2 regions of the Streptomyces sp. NBC_00286 genome follow, and region 2 is predicted to be linked to the other one. Evidence: riboswitches for the same ligand, from Rfam matches in the RefSeq annotation. Region 2 holds a riboswitch; the other holds the start of a gene.
The links. A riboswitch is a leader RNA that binds a small molecule or an ion and turns the genes downstream of it on or off. The one in region 2 is predicted to bind cyclic di-AMP.

Region 1 (7,052 bases), 6.3 Mb from region 2:
TGCGCCCACGCCCCGCCGACTCCCCGCTGCTCGATCTCGCGAGCAACGACTATCTGGGCCTGGCCCGGCACCCCGAGATCACCGCGGCCGCCTCGCACGCCGCGAAGGTGTGGGGCGGCGGCGCCACTGGCTCCCGGCTCGTCACCGGCTCCACGGAGCTGCACGCCGAACTCGAGCGTGAGCTGGCCGAGTTCTGCGGCTTCGAGTCTGCGCTCGTCTTCTCCTCGGGTTATGCCGCGAACCTCGCCGCCGTCACCGCACTGGCGCCGCACGGCTCGCTCGTCGTGTCGGACGCGGGCAACCACGCCTCGCTGATCGACGGTTGCCGTCTCGCGCGCGGCACCACGCAAGTCGTCGCGCATGCCGACCCGGACGCTGTACGCAAGGTGCTGGGCACGCACGCCGGACCCGCCGTCGTCGTGTCCGACACGGTCTTCTCGGTGGACGGCGACGCGGCTCCGCTCGCCGAACTTGCGGGTGCCTGCCGGGAGTTCGGCGCGGGTCTGGTCGTCGACGACGCGCACGGGCTCGGCGTGCTCGGCGAAGGCGGCCGGGGCGCGCCGTACGCGGCCGGGCTCGCGGGCGCGGCCGATGTCGTCACCACCGTCACGCTGTCGAAGTCGTTCGGCAGCCAGGGCGGCGCCGTCCTCGGCCCGGCCCACGTGATCGACCACCTGGTCAACGCGGCCCGCACCTTCATCTTCGACACCGGACTGGCCCCGGCCGCCGCGGGGGCCGCCCTCGCGGCCCTGCGCCTGCTGCGCCGGCAACCGGAACGAGCGGCACGGGCGCGTGCCGTGGCCAAGACCCTGCACTCACGCCTGACCGCCGAAGGCCTCGAAGCCGTACGGCCGGACGCCGCCGTCGTCTCCGTGCGCGCATCCTCGCCGGAGCGGGCCGTGCGCTGGGCTGCGGACTGCCGCGAGGCGGGACTGGCCGTCGGCTGCTTCCGTCCCCCGTCGGTGCCGGACGGCATCTCACGGCTGCGGCTCACCGCCCGCGCGGATCTCACCGACGGGCAACTCGACCATGCCGTACGGGTGATCAGCGCAGCGCGTCGATAAAGCCCTCCCAGGCCGAGGGGGCGAAGAGCAGGGCGGGGCCCGATGTGTTCTTCGAGTCGCGCACCGCGTGAAGGCCGGCCCATGGGCCGGAGGCCGGACGGGCCGTCTCGACGCAGTTGTTCATTCCCGTGCTGCGGCTGCTGCGCTGCCACCGCACACCGTGCAGTTGAGTACTGGAAGGTACGGACCGAGGCAGGGTGGTGGACATGGTGCCTCCTTACTCGCCGTCAGCCAGACCGGCGATGAAATCCAACGAGTCCTCGGGCGAAAGGGCGTGGATCTGAAGGGAGTTGAAGGCCTCGGTATAGGCCTGAAGGTCCTCTTCCCTTTCGAGATAGAGGCTACTCGTCAAGTGGTCGAGAACAACCACATCCAGATCAGAAGTAGTCGAAAATGAAAAGATAACGAAAGGCCCGGTCACCCCGACATGGGCCCCAACTCCGAACGGCAGTACCTGAATCCGCACGTGAGGCAGCCGGGCGGCGTCCCGTAGACGCCTCAACTGCCGTGCCATCACGCCCGGTCCGCCGACCGACCGCCGCAGCACTCCCTCGTCCAGGACCGCGCTCAGTCGCAGCGGAGTGTCCGAGCGCAGCACCTCCTGGCGGGCGAGACGCACTTCCACCAGTGCGTCAACCTTGCCGTCCGGCAGCCCGTCGAGGGCGGCCCGCGTCACCTCGCGGGCGTACTCGGGTGTCTGCAACAGGCCGGGGACCACGGAGTTCTCCAGGGTGCGCATCGCGCTGGCCTGCGACTCCAGGCTGATGAAGTCGCGGTACGTGGGCGGCAGCAGCCCTCGGTAGGCGTTCCACCAGCGGTGCCGGTCGTCGCCCTCGGCGCCCGCGAGCACGACGAGGAACTCCAGAAGCTTCGGGTCCCGGACGTCGTACGCGTCGAGGAGGCGCCGTAGGTCCGCGGCTTTGACCCCGCTGTGGCCGGTCTCGATCCTGCTCACCTTCGACTGGTGCCAGCCGACGCGCCGGGCGGCCTCACCGCTCGTGAGACCTGCACGGGTGCGCAGGGCGCGCAGTTGGGCGCCGAGCTTTCGGCGGCGTACCGCGGGACCGTGTTGCATGGCCGTCTCCTTCCGACCGTCGCGCCGACGCTATAGCGTCGGGCGCCATGACGACGGGAGAAGACGACCCGGTCACCCGTCCGAATGACCACCCTGAGCGCCACCCAAATACGGTCGGTCGTCGGAGAGTTCACCGCTTCGAGGGACAGATATATGCATATCTTGGGGGATCGGCACCGAGACCGGCCGGGTAGTGGCAGTCTGGCGCGCAGCACCAGTCCGGGACCGTACTCGAACCGCCGCTCCGTGTCGGACTCCGGTCCCGTGGGAAAGGGACGACCTCGCCATGGCAGACCACCTGGAAGCCTCCGTCACTCTGCCGAGCGATCCCGCCTCGGTCTCCGCCGCTCGTACCTATGTCGTCAACGTCCTTGCCGAATGGGGCCTTCCGTCGGACACGGAAGCCGCCGACACCGTCCGTCTCATCGTCTCCGAACTCGCCACCAACGCCGTGCAGCACACCTTCGGCCAGTCACCGACCTTCACGGTGGACCTCGAGCTTGACCGTGACGAGCAGCTGCGCATCGGCGTGACCGACAGCCATCCACGCTTCCCGAAAAGACTCCCGGCAGCCGTCCAGCAGGACAACGGCAGAGGCCTGGTCATCATCCGCTTCCTCACCGCCGAGTGCGGGGGCAAGGTGACGGTCCGGCCCACCCGTGAGGGCGGCAAAACGGTGTCGATCATGCTGCCGTGGACGACTCCGGTTCAGCCGGTTCCTGCCGACTGAGGGGCTGGGGGAGCCGCGGAGGGGTCGGCTGCGGGGCGCGCGGCCGTCAACTCGGCTGGGACGCGCGGCCGAAGGCGCCGCGCAGCAGCGCGCGGAAGGCGTCGGCCGCGGGGGCCTGCTCGTCGGTGCGGTAGGCCACCGAGATCGTCCTGCGCAGGTCACCTGGTTCCAGGAGGCGCATGCTCACCGGGGTGGCGGCGGTTCTGGCGACCATCTCCGGGACCACCGCGATGCCGAGGCCGGCGCTGACGAGGGCGCAGACCAGGGCGTAGCCGGGAGTGGCGACGAGGACCGAAGAGGCTGTGCGCGCCTGGGCGAGCACGGCCTCCACGCCCTGCCGAGCCGGGTGGTCCGGGGCCATGCTGATCAACTGCTGGCCGGCCAGCTCGGTGAGCGGCAGCCGGGACGAGCCGCTGGTCAGGGCGTGCCCGGGAGCGGTCACCAGCACCAACTCCTCGACCAGGACCGGCTCAGCGGACACGGCCGCGGGCAGCGGCACCGGCTCGGCGGGCTGGTAGGCGTGCGTCAGCGCCAGGTCCACCTCGCCCGCGGCCACCGCGGCGATACCGGCCTGCGGCTCGTAGTCCGCCACGGTCAGCTCCACATCGGGATAGGCCCTGCGGAACGCGCTCAGTACCGGCGGCAGCAGGTGGATCCCGGCGGTCTGGAAGGTGCCGAGGCGCAGGGTGCCGCCGGACAGCCCGGCCAGGCGCGCCAGTTCATGACGCGCCCGGTCCATCTCGTCCAGCACCCGGCGCGCCCGGGCCGCGAGGAGTTCGCCCGCGCCGGTCAAGCGGGCGCCGCGGTGGTGTCGTACGAGAAGCGCCGTGCCCGCCTCCCGCTCCAGCTTGGCCAGCTGCTGAGAGAGCGCGGGTGTCGTGTAGCCGAGGCGCTCGGCGGCCCGGGTGATCGAACCGGCCTCGGCGACCGCCACCAGCGCCGCGAGCCGCGTCGGGTCGTACATACGAGGCTCCTCGCTTCGGGGCTGGCTAAAGCACTGCTTAAGGTTCACCTAGGATATTGCACATACCTGCTGAAGGCTTGGAGCGGGCACTGTGGTGCTCATGGACGGACAACTCATCGCCTTCACCGGGATCGCCGCAGGCCTGGTCGCCATGCCCGGCGCCGACTTCACCGTCGTGGTCCGCAACGCCCTGGTCTCCCGCCGGGCCGGTATCGCCTGCGCGCTGGGCATCGCGGCGGCGTTGCTCGTCCACACGGCGCTCGCCGTCGCCGGGGTGGCCGCGGTGCTCACCGCCGTGCCCCCGCTGTTCCGCGCGCTCCAACTGCTGGGCGGTGCCTACGTCCTCTATCTCGGCGTACGGACGCTGCAGTCGGTGCGCGAGAGGCGTGCGCCGGGGGCCGAGGATGCGCCGGTCGTGTCCGGGGCCGGAGCCCTGAGGCAGGGATTCGTCACCAATGCCCTCAACCCGAAGGCGACGCTCACCTTCCTCAGTCTGCTGCCGCAGTTCGTACCGGCCGGAAGTCCCGCGATGCCCCGGACGCTGATCCTCGCGCTGATCGTGGTCGCGCTCGCCCTGGTGTGGTTCCCGGTGGTCGCGCTGCTCGTGGACCGGCTCGGCCGGTGGCTGCGCAGGCCGCGTACCGCCCGGGCCATCGAGGCCGTCACCGGAACGGCCCTCACGGTGCTGGGACTGGGGCTCGTTCTCGAAGCGGTGCTGGCCTGAGCCTCGCAAGCAGGGCTCAGGAATCGTCCGGGTTCCTGCCGCCGGCGCGTTTCATCAGGAGCGGTACGAGTCCCCACAGGCCGAGGCAGACCACGAGGGTGGCCGCGCCCGCCAGGATCCCTTCCAGGCGGCCCGCCACCACGTCCACGACCAGCAGGACCGAGCCGGTGAGCGCGAAGGCCAGTACGCCCATCCCGATCTGGGCGAGGTGCGAGGAGACCGCCACGATCTGCGGCTTGGCGCCCTGCTGGAACAGCCGACGGTGCAGGGCGGCCGGTGCCGTGAGGAGCATGGAGGACAGCACGGCGAGCAGCAGGGTCGTGATGTACGTGGCGCGCTGCACCGAGTCGAGGTCCGGGAAGCGCGGGGTGAACGCCAGGCTCAGCAGGAACGCGAAGAGGATCTGTACGCCCGTCTGGGTGACCCTCAACTCCTGGAGCAGTTCGATGAAGTTGCGGTCGGCGCGCTCGAGCGGCGTCTCGCGCCGCTCTGTGGGGCGTACGGCGGACGGAAGCTCGTCGCCCGGACGTCGCTCGTCGGGATCTCGCTCGCTGGGCGGTTGGTGGGCCATGAGGAATGAGTAACCCGTCAGCCGCCCGAATCACCGCCCCGTGGGGGTGGCGGCGGGAAACGCCGCCACCCCCACGTGCGTCACCTGACCCGGCCGTACCAGACGCTCTTCGTCCAGATCTTCTGCAGCTTCACCACTTCCCCGGTCTTCGGGGCGTGCCAGATCCGGCCCTTACCGGCGTAGACGCCGACGTGGTACACGTTCCGGCCCGAGTGGAAGAACACGAGGTCTCCCTGCTTACGGTTCGAAGCCGAGATGTGGCGCGTCTTGTTGTACTGCTGCGCGGCCGTGCGGGGCAGCTTCTTCCCCGCCTTCTTGAACGCGTAGAGGGTGAGTCCGGAGCAGTCGAAGCGCCTGGGCCCCTCGGCTCCCCACTTGTACGGGGCGCCCTTCTTGGAGGCCGCTACCTGAAGTGCCTTTTTCGCTGGGGTGATTGCTTCGGCGTCAGATGCGATACCGGGGGCCACAACGCTGCCGCCTACTACGGCGACGGTGAGAGCTGAGGCGGTACCTGCCCTGGTCAACAGCGACGGGACACGATTGAGCGCAGACATGCGCAACCCTTCGTCAGCCGCCTGTGAAGGATGACCTGTCGGATTCGGGCTGGCGAAGTTGCCCGGCCGCGGTGTGCGGCTTCACCCCAAGGACCACTCGGAACTCTCCGGCGGCCCGTCGTGCTTGGGTCCTCCACTCCTGCCGATCCACTTCCTGTCGACCCGTCATCCGGGCGGCGGCAGGATTCGGCGTCCGCCCGGACCGCCCCGCCGCTGCGGCGGGGGCTTGTCGTCGGAAGGGATCTTGCAGCACGAATGTCGGAAAAGCCGAACGGAAACGGGGGTTTGTGGGCTTACTCACCACTCACCCGTTCGGGTGGGCAGGCCTGTTTTCGGAGGAGCGTCGAGGGGTCGGGGACCCTCGTACCAGCACCGGAATGTCTGATTCCGGCGCGGGTCCAGGCGTACTGCGCAAGTTGTGGGGGCCCGTAAACGTAGCTCCGTCTACTCCTTTCAGGGGTACGTCATTTGGTCCGTTTCAGGCCTTGCCTGGACGCCCCGTCAGTCGCCTTGTGGAGCCCTCGGCCGTTGCTGCGGGTGCGTCAGCTGTCGGGGGATCCCGGCGGCAAGGCGACGCGGGCCGCCCGTCGTTCACCGTCGAGGACCCTGAGCGCCCGCGTCAGGGTCGGCGCGTGCAACTCGTGCTCGCCGCGCTGGTGCATCAGGGCCAGCGCATCGCGCAGCGCGGTGGCCTTGGCGACCAGTGCCTGGGCCGCGCGCAGCCCGCCATAGGTGTCGCCGCGGTGCGCGGGATTGATCCGGCCGAGGAGATCGAGCACCTCCAGATAACGGTCGACCAGTTCGCCCTCCGCCCGGGTCAGCGCCGGCAACGGGGGCAACTCGGGTGGAAGCATCCGGCGTTCACCTCGAGCCGGGTGTGGCGAGCGAGGTCTTACGGCTCGGAATGATGCGGTCGATCAGCCCGTACTCCAGCGCCTGCGGTGCCTCAAGGATCTTGTCCCGCTCGATGTCCGCGCTGACCCGCTCCTGGCTCTGACCTGTGTGCCGAGCGAGCATCTCCTCAAGCATCCTGCGCGTACGCATCAACTCCTCGGCCTGGATGGCCAGATCGGACGTCTGGCCCTGCACCGGCTCGGGCAGCGCCGGCTGGTGGATCAGCACGCGTGCGTCCGGCAGCGCGGAACGCTTCCCCGGCGCGCCGGCCGCGAGCAGTACCGCGGCGGCGGCCCCGGCCTGCCCCAGGCAGACGGTCTCCACCTCGCAGCTGACGAAGCGCATCGTGTCGTAGATCGCGGTCATCGCGCTGAACACGCCACCGGGGGAGTTGATGTACAGCGAGATGTCCCGGTCCGGCGACTGGTACTCGAGGTGCATGAACTGCGCCATCACGTCGTTCGCCGACGTGTCGT
Region 2 (7,052 bases):
GCCCGCCGCAGTTGCTCCTCGTCCGCCAGATCCAGTCGTACGCCGCCCAGGTCGGCCCGGTGCCGCAGGTGCGCGGCGGTGGCCTTCAGCGCCACGGGGTAGCCGGAGCGCTCGGCCGCCGCCACGGCCTCGTCGGGCGTCGGGGCGGGCAGAGCGCGGCGTACGTCGATGCCGTACCGGCCGAGCAGCGCGCAGGTGTCCTCGAGGCCGAGCGTGAGCCCGGCCGGGTCGCCCTCGGCCAGCAGAGCGTCGATCTGCTCGGCGGCCCCCTTCTCGTCGATGTCCTCGAACTCGGGCACCCGGCCGGGCTCGGCGGCGTCCCCGCGCCAGTGCCCGTACCTGACGGCCTCGGCGAGGGCGCGGACGGCGCGCTCGGCCGCGGGGTAGGCGGGGATGAGAGTGGAATCGTCCGCGGGGGTCCGCGCCGCGGGGCGTTCGGCGGGCGGCGGCACCTGGAGCTCGACGGCGTGGGGCGCGGTGCTGGTGGCGGCGGAGAGGGCTTCGGCGAGCCCGCCGAGTTCCACATGGACCACGAGGACCGGCTTCGCCGGGGACGCCGCCGCGGCCGAACGCAGCGCCTCGGCGAGAGCGGCGTCGGAAGGCGAGGTCTCACCGACCGCTGGTATGGCGGTGACCACGACGGCGTCACAGGCGTCATCGGCCAGTGCGTGCGCGAGGGCCGCATGGAAGTCCTCCGCCGATGCCGCCGTGGTCAGGTCCAGCGGCGGCAACGGCTGAAGCCCTTCGGCGAGACAGGCGTCGTACGTGAGCAGCCCCAGCGACTCGGAGTTCCCGAGGATCGCCACACGAGGTCCGGCGGGGAGCGGCTGGCGTGCCAGCAGCAGCCCGGCGTCGACGAGCTCGGTGATCGTGTCCACCCTGATCACCCCGGCCTGCCGCAGCAGCGCGGACACGGTCGCGTGCGGCAGCCGTGTGGCCCGTACGGCATGGCCTGGAGGCGCGGACCCGCTGTGCCGTGCGCCCTGGACGACGACGAGCGGCTTGGCGGCGGCGGTCCGGCGCGCGAGGCGCGTGAACTTCCTTGGGTTGCCGATGGATTCGAGGTACATCAGCGCGACATCGGTGTCGGGGTCGTCATACCAGTACTGCAGTACGTCGTTGCCGGACACGTCCGCGCGGTTGCCCGAGGAGATGAACGTGGACACCCCGGTCACGCCCGTGACGCCGCCGCCGCGCCGCTGCAGCCGGGACAGCAGCGCGATCCCGATGGCACCGGACTGCGCGAACAGACCGATGCGTCCGGCCCGCGGCATCTTGGGCGCGAGCGAGGCGTTGAGCCGTACATCCGGTGCGGTGTTGATGATTCCGAAGGCGTTGGGTCCGATGATGCGCATGCCGTACGCGCGCGCGTGGCGCACGAGTTCACGCTGGCGCTCCCGTCCTTCGGGGCCGCTCTCGGCGTACCCCGCGGTGAGTACGACGAGCCCCTGCACACCGTGTTCACCGCAGTCGGCGACGGTCTGGGGGACGTGCTCAGCAGGGACGGCGACCACGGCGAGATCGACGGGGTCGGGGATGTCACGGATCGAGCGGTACGCCGCGACTCCGCCGAGTTCCTTCTCCTGGAGGGCCCTGTTCACCGCGTACAGCCGTCCGCCGAACCCGGCGTCGCGGAGGTTGTCGAGGACGCTGCGCCCCACTCCGCCGGGCGCGCGGCCCGCCCCGATGACGGCGACGGAACCGGGTGCGAGGAGCCGGGCCACGGACCGCGCCTCGGCCCGCTGCTCCCGGGCCCACTGCACCGCGCGTGAGCGGTCGGTGGGTTCCAGGTCGAACTCCAGGCGTACGACGCCGTCTTCGAAGCTGCGCTGCTGCTGGTAGCCGGCGTCCGTGAAGACCTTGATCATCTTGCTGTTGGCGGGCAGCACCTCGGCGGCGAACCGGCGGATGCCGCGCTCCCGGGCCACCGCGGCGATGTGCTCCAGCAGCGCGGAGGCCACACCACGGCCCTGGTGGGCGTCCTGCACGAGGAAGGCGACCTCGGCCTCGTCGGCGGGAGACGAGGCGGGCAGCCCCTCGGCGTCGATGCGGTCGTAGCGTACGGTGGCGATGAACTCGCCGCCGACCGTGGCCGCGAGTCCCACCCGGTCCACAAAGTCGTGGTGCGTGAAGCGGTGGACATCCTTGGCGGACAGGCGCGGGTACGGCGCGAAGAAGCGGTAGTACTTCGACTCGTCGGACACCTGCTCGTAGAAGCTGACCAGGCGGTCGGCGTCGTCGGCCGTGATCGGCCGGATGCGCGCGGTGCCGCCGTCGCGCAGCACGACGTCGGCCTCCCAGTGGGCGGGATACTCGTGCCGATCCGACGAGGTCTGCATGGGCCCCAGAGTACGGCTCGTGTCCGACAATGGCGCGAGGCAGTCCGGGGCCCGACTCGGGCCCCCGCATGGGCTCGTGGCCTCTGCCGGGCCGGCGCCCGCCAGGGGACGCTTCACGTATGGAATAGTGGTCTAGACAACCTGAGCACACCTGAAGGGCAGCATCACATGGCTGAGCGCCGCGTCAACGTCGGCTGGGCCGAGGGCCTCCACGCCCGCCCCGCCTCCATCTTCGTCCGTGCGGCCACAGCCGCCGGCGTCCCTGTGACGATCTCCAAGGCGGACGGCAACCCCGTCAACGCCGCATCCATGCTCGCGGTGCTCGGCCTGGGCGCCAAGGGCGGCGAGGAGATCGTCCTGGCCTCCGACGCCGAGGGAGCGGACGCCGCGCTCGACCGCTTGGCCAAGCTGGTTTCGGAGGGGCTTGAGGAACTGCCCGAAACCGTGTGACTCAAGGGTCGCGTTCAAAAGACGCCGTCCCGCACACGCACCAAAAGGGCTCGCCCGAAATACCGGGCGGGCCCTTTGCAATTCCAGGTTGCGGGCAGCAGAAATAATCCCCCGCGAATTACTCCCCCTTTGTATACGGCGCCACTGTTAATGCCGCAGGCTCGCCGTGTTTACGGGGTGTTGCGAAGTCCTCACACGCTCCACGCGATCACCGTGCCCGGGAAAGCGCAGCCGGTGCGCGGCCGTCGCCCGCTCGGTGTGCAAGGCCGTGATCGCCCGGGCCCGCTCGCTGTCGCCGCGCGCGACGGCGTCCACGATGCCGCCGTGCTCCGACCAGGACTCGGCGGGATGGGCCGGCGCCTCGACCGCGTACATCCAGGCGATCTTGTGTCGCAGCTGGGTGAGCATCGAGGTCAGCGCGGGGCTGCCGGAGGCCTGCGCGAGCGTCTCGTGGAACCAGCCGCCCAGGGAGCGCAGATCCTCGCCCTGGCCCTTCCTGGCCCGCTCCTGGCCCAGCCTGACGAGGCCTCGCAGCACCTTGAGGTGCGCCTCCGTACGCCGCTGTGCGGCGCGCGCGGCGCCCAGCGGCTCCAGGAGCATGCGCATCTCCAGCAGGTCGGCGGCCTCCTGCTCGGTGGGTTCCGCGACGCACGCGCCCGCGTGCCTGCGGGTGACGACGAAGCCCTCCGCCTCCAGCGTGCGCAGCGCCTCCCGCACGGGGACCCGCGAGACGCCGTAGCGACGCGCGAGGAGTTCCTCGGTGAGCCGGCTGCCGCGTTCGTAGACACCCGCCACGATGTCGTCACGGATCGCCGTGCATACCGAGTGCGCGGGAATACGCATGACCGGACCTCCGCCTTAATCCCCGCGAAACGCGGTCGATTGACGCTCGTTCGGTGACTCTATTGCAGAGTGCGGGAAATTCCGATGGCGGGCCGGAATCCATGGCGTTTTTTTGGACACATAGTCGCGCAGAACAGGCAGACGTCCGGTCAAGACGCACGAAAGCCCCGGCTCGGTGAGCCGGGGCCTTCGGGAAGGGTGCGGTGAGTCGTCAGACGTTCACGCCGTGCGAGCGGAGGTAGGCGACGGGGTCCATGTCCGAGCCGTACTCCTGGGACGTACGCGCCTCGAAGTGCAGATGCGCTCCGGTGACGTTGCCGGTCGCCCCGGAGAGGCCTATCTGCTGGCCCGGGGTGACGCTCTGGCCGACGGAGACGGAGAGGGACGACATGTGGGCGTACTGCGTGTACGTGCCGTCGTTCATCTTGATGACGACCTGGTTGCCGTACGAGCCCTCGAAGCCGGCCTCGACGACGGTGCCGGCGCCCACGGCGCGGACGGTGGTGCCACTTGCGGCGTGGAAGTCGACGCCGGTGTGACTGCCGGAGGACCAGACGGAGCCGCCGGCCTTGTAGCCGGTCGAGACGTACGAGTCGCTGATCGGCGAGACGAAGGAGTTGAGCAGGCGCTTGCGCTCGGCCTCACGGGCGGCGCGCTCCTCGGCCGCACGCTCCGCCTTGGCCTTCGCCTCGGCGCGGGCCTTCTGCTCGGCGGCCCGCTTCTTGGCGGCCTCTTCTGCTGCCTGACGGGCGGCGGCCTCCTCGGCTGCCTGGCGTTGGGCGTGGGCCTGGGCGTCGATCTGGTCGGCGACCGAGTCGCCCATGGTGACGGCCTGGGTCAGCCCTGTCTGCTTGGCAGTGGACGGGCCGGCGAACGCCGGGGCGGCCAGAGTGCCGATGACACCGGTGGTGGCGAGCGTCGCTACGCCAACGGTCCTCGAGGACGTGCGCTTCGTACGGCTCGGGCGACGGTGCTTCCCGGTGGCGCGGGTGAACGCCATGAAGTGGCTTGTCCTTTCCTTCCTTCTCGCCTACCGGGTTAGCTGACGGGTTCGGAGCAGGAAGGTCTCCTACGGGCCCCCTCCAGGAGGGCGCCCGATTCACCCCAGGGACTGCGATGGGTCCCCGGCTCCCCTGGCTCGCGCCGTACGGGGACTCGGCGATGACTGTCCGGTGCCGCGGGTGCGGCGCAGTGCCTGACGGACAGCCGGACTGACGCTAAGCGGGTCATCTCTCAAATAACAAACGGATGACGGCTTTTGTAGCGCACGCCACAGGCCAGACACACAACCTCCATACCAACTCGCAACCAATCCAATCAATTTGGACAAAGAGGGACCCTGGAGGCTCATCAGCCTCCAGGGTCCCCGGGATGTGCGGCGGCTCTACTCGGCCGGGACCACGCTCACTTCACCGATTCCGAGGGCCTTGACGGGCTCCTCGATCTGGGCGGCGTCCCCGACGAGGACGGTCACCAGACGGTCCACCGGGAAGGCGCTCACGGCGGCCGCGGTGGCCTCCACGGTGCCCGTCGCGGCGAGTTGGCGGTACAGGGTCGCCTGGAAGTCGTCCGGCAGGTGCTGCTCGACCTGGTCGGCGAGCGTGCCGGCGACGGCGGCCGCGGTCTCGTACTTGAGCGGCGCCACACCCACCAGGTTCTGTACGGCGATATCGCGCTCGGCGTCCGTCAGCCCCTCGGCCGCGAGCGTACGCAGCACCTTCCAGAGGTCGTCCAGCGCCGGGCCGGTGTTCGGCGTGTCCACCGAGCCGCTGATGGCGAGCATCGCGACGCCCGTACCGTCCGGGGCGGAGCGCAGCACCTGGCCGAACGCCCGCACACCGTAGGTGTAGCCCTTTTCCTCGCGCAGGACGCGGTCGAGACGCGAGGTGAGGGTGCCGCCGAGGCAGTACGTGCCGAGCACCTGAGCGGGCCAGACGCGGTCGTGCCGGTCGGCGCCTACGCGGCCGATGAGCAGCTGCGTCTGGACGGCTCCAGGGCGGTCGACGATGACCACGCGGCCGGTGTCGTCGGCGGTCACCGGAGGCACGGGACGCGCCTCGGCCGGCGAGCCGGTCCAGGCGCCGAGCGTGTCACCGAGCAGCGCGTCGAGGTCGACACCGGTGAGGTCGCCCACGACGACCGCGGTGGCCGTGGCGGGGCGTACATGCTTCTCGTAGAAGGCGCGTACCGCCGCCGAGTCGATGGCCGCGACCGTCTCCTCGGTGCCCTGGCGCGGGCGCGACATGCGCGAGCTCGCCGGGAAGAGCTGCTTGGAGAGCTCCTTGGCGGCGCGGCGGGCCGGGTTGGCGGTCTCGTGCGGGATCTCGTCGAGCCGGTTACGGACGAGCCGTTCGACCTCGCTGTCCTCGAAAGCGGGCGCCCTGAGGGCGTCGGCGAGCAGACCGAGCGCCTTCGGGAGCCGCGATACCGGGACCTCGAGGCTCAGCCGTACGCCCGGGTGGTCGGCGTGCGAGTCCAACGTGGCGCCGCAGCGCTCCAGTTCGGCGGCAAACTCCTCGGCGGAGTGCTTGTCGGTGCCTTCGGAGAACGCTCGCGCCATGATCGTGGCGACACCGTCCAGGCCCTGCGGCTCGGCCTCCAGCGGTGCGTTCAGGAGGACCTCCACGGCGACGACCTGCTGGCCGGGGCGGTGGCAGCGCAGCACCGTCAGGCCGTTGTCGAGCGCACCGCGCTCGGGCGCCGGGAAGGCCCAGGGCTTGGCCTCGCCGGCCTGGGGCTGGGGATGGAAGTCCATGGTCACGGTGGCCTCGGTCACTGGGCGCTCTCCTCGTCGGTGGCGGTCTCCTCGTCGGTGGCGATCGGCTCGTACACGAGCACCGCACGGTTGTCGGGGCGCAGTCGGGCCTTGGCGGCCTCCTGGACCTCCTCGGCCGTGACGTCGAGCACGCGCTGTACGGCGGTCAGGGCGAGCTGCGGGTCGCCGAACAGCACGGCGTACCGGCACAGTTCGTCGGCGCGGCCGGCGACCGTACCGAGCCGGTCCAGCCACTCGCGCTCCAACTGGGCCTGGGCGCGCTCCATTTCCTCGGCCGTGGGGCCCTCCTCGGCGAACCGGGCGAGCTCCTCGTCGACGGCCGCCTCGATGACGGGGACCTCCACGTCTCCGGAGGTCTTCACGTCGAGCCAGCCCAGGGAGGGCGCTCCGGCCAGGCGCAGCAGACCGAAACCGGCCGCCACAGCCGTACGGTCCCTGCGTACGAGCCGGTTGTAGAGGCGGGAGGACTCACCGCCGCCGAGGACGGTCAGGGCGAGGTCGGCCGCGTCGCACGCGCGCGTGCCGTCCTCCGGGAGCCGGTAGGCGGCCATCAGCGCGCGCGCCGGGACCTCCTCCTCGACGACCTCGCGCAGCTGCTCGCCGATGATGTCCGGCAGGGAGCCGTCGCGCGGGGCGGGCTTGCC

Region 1: another riboswitch for cyclic di-AMP. It lies ahead of OHT21_RS40040 (C40 family peptidase); the one in region 2 lies ahead of OHT21_RS11605 (M23 family metallopeptidase).

The regions. Positions count from the first base shown of each region.
Region 1 is NZ_CP108054.1:8,844,369-8,851,420, forward strand. Features, by position in the region: gene OHT21_RS40005 (8-amino-7-oxononanoate synthase) at 1-1,064, shown strand, start outside; gene OHT21_RS40010 (DUF397 domain-containing protein) at 1,045-1,272, opposite strand; gene OHT21_RS40015 (helix-turn-helix domain-containing protein) at 1,282-2,139, opposite strand; gene OHT21_RS40020 (ATP-binding protein) at 2,426-2,869, shown strand; gene OHT21_RS40025 (LysR family transcriptional regulator) at 2,916-3,833, opposite strand; gene OHT21_RS40030 (LysE family translocator) at 3,934-4,557, shown strand; gene OHT21_RS40035 (DUF6328 family protein) at 4,574-5,128, opposite strand; gene OHT21_RS40040 (C40 family peptidase) at 5,209-5,682, opposite strand; cyclic di-AMP (ydaO/yuaA leader) riboswitch at 5,686-5,884, opposite strand; gene OHT21_RS40045 (hypothetical protein) at 6,225-6,536, opposite strand; gene OHT21_RS40050 (ATP-dependent Clp protease proteolytic subunit) at 6,544-7,052, opposite strand, start outside.
Region 2 is NZ_CP108054.1:2,561,112-2,568,163, forward strand. Features, by position in the region: gene OHT21_RS11590 (bifunctional acetate--CoA ligase family protein/GNAT family N-acetyltransferase) at 1-2,339, opposite strand, end outside; gene OHT21_RS11595 (HPr family phosphocarrier protein) at 2,508-2,789, shown strand; gene OHT21_RS11600 (GntR family transcriptional regulator) at 2,937-3,632, opposite strand; gene OHT21_RS11605 (M23 family metallopeptidase) at 3,844-4,632, opposite strand; cyclic di-AMP (ydaO/yuaA leader) riboswitch at 4,646-4,803, opposite strand; gene OHT21_RS11610 (M16 family metallopeptidase) at 5,017-6,408, opposite strand; gene OHT21_RS11615 (M16 family metallopeptidase) at 6,405-7,052, opposite strand, start outside.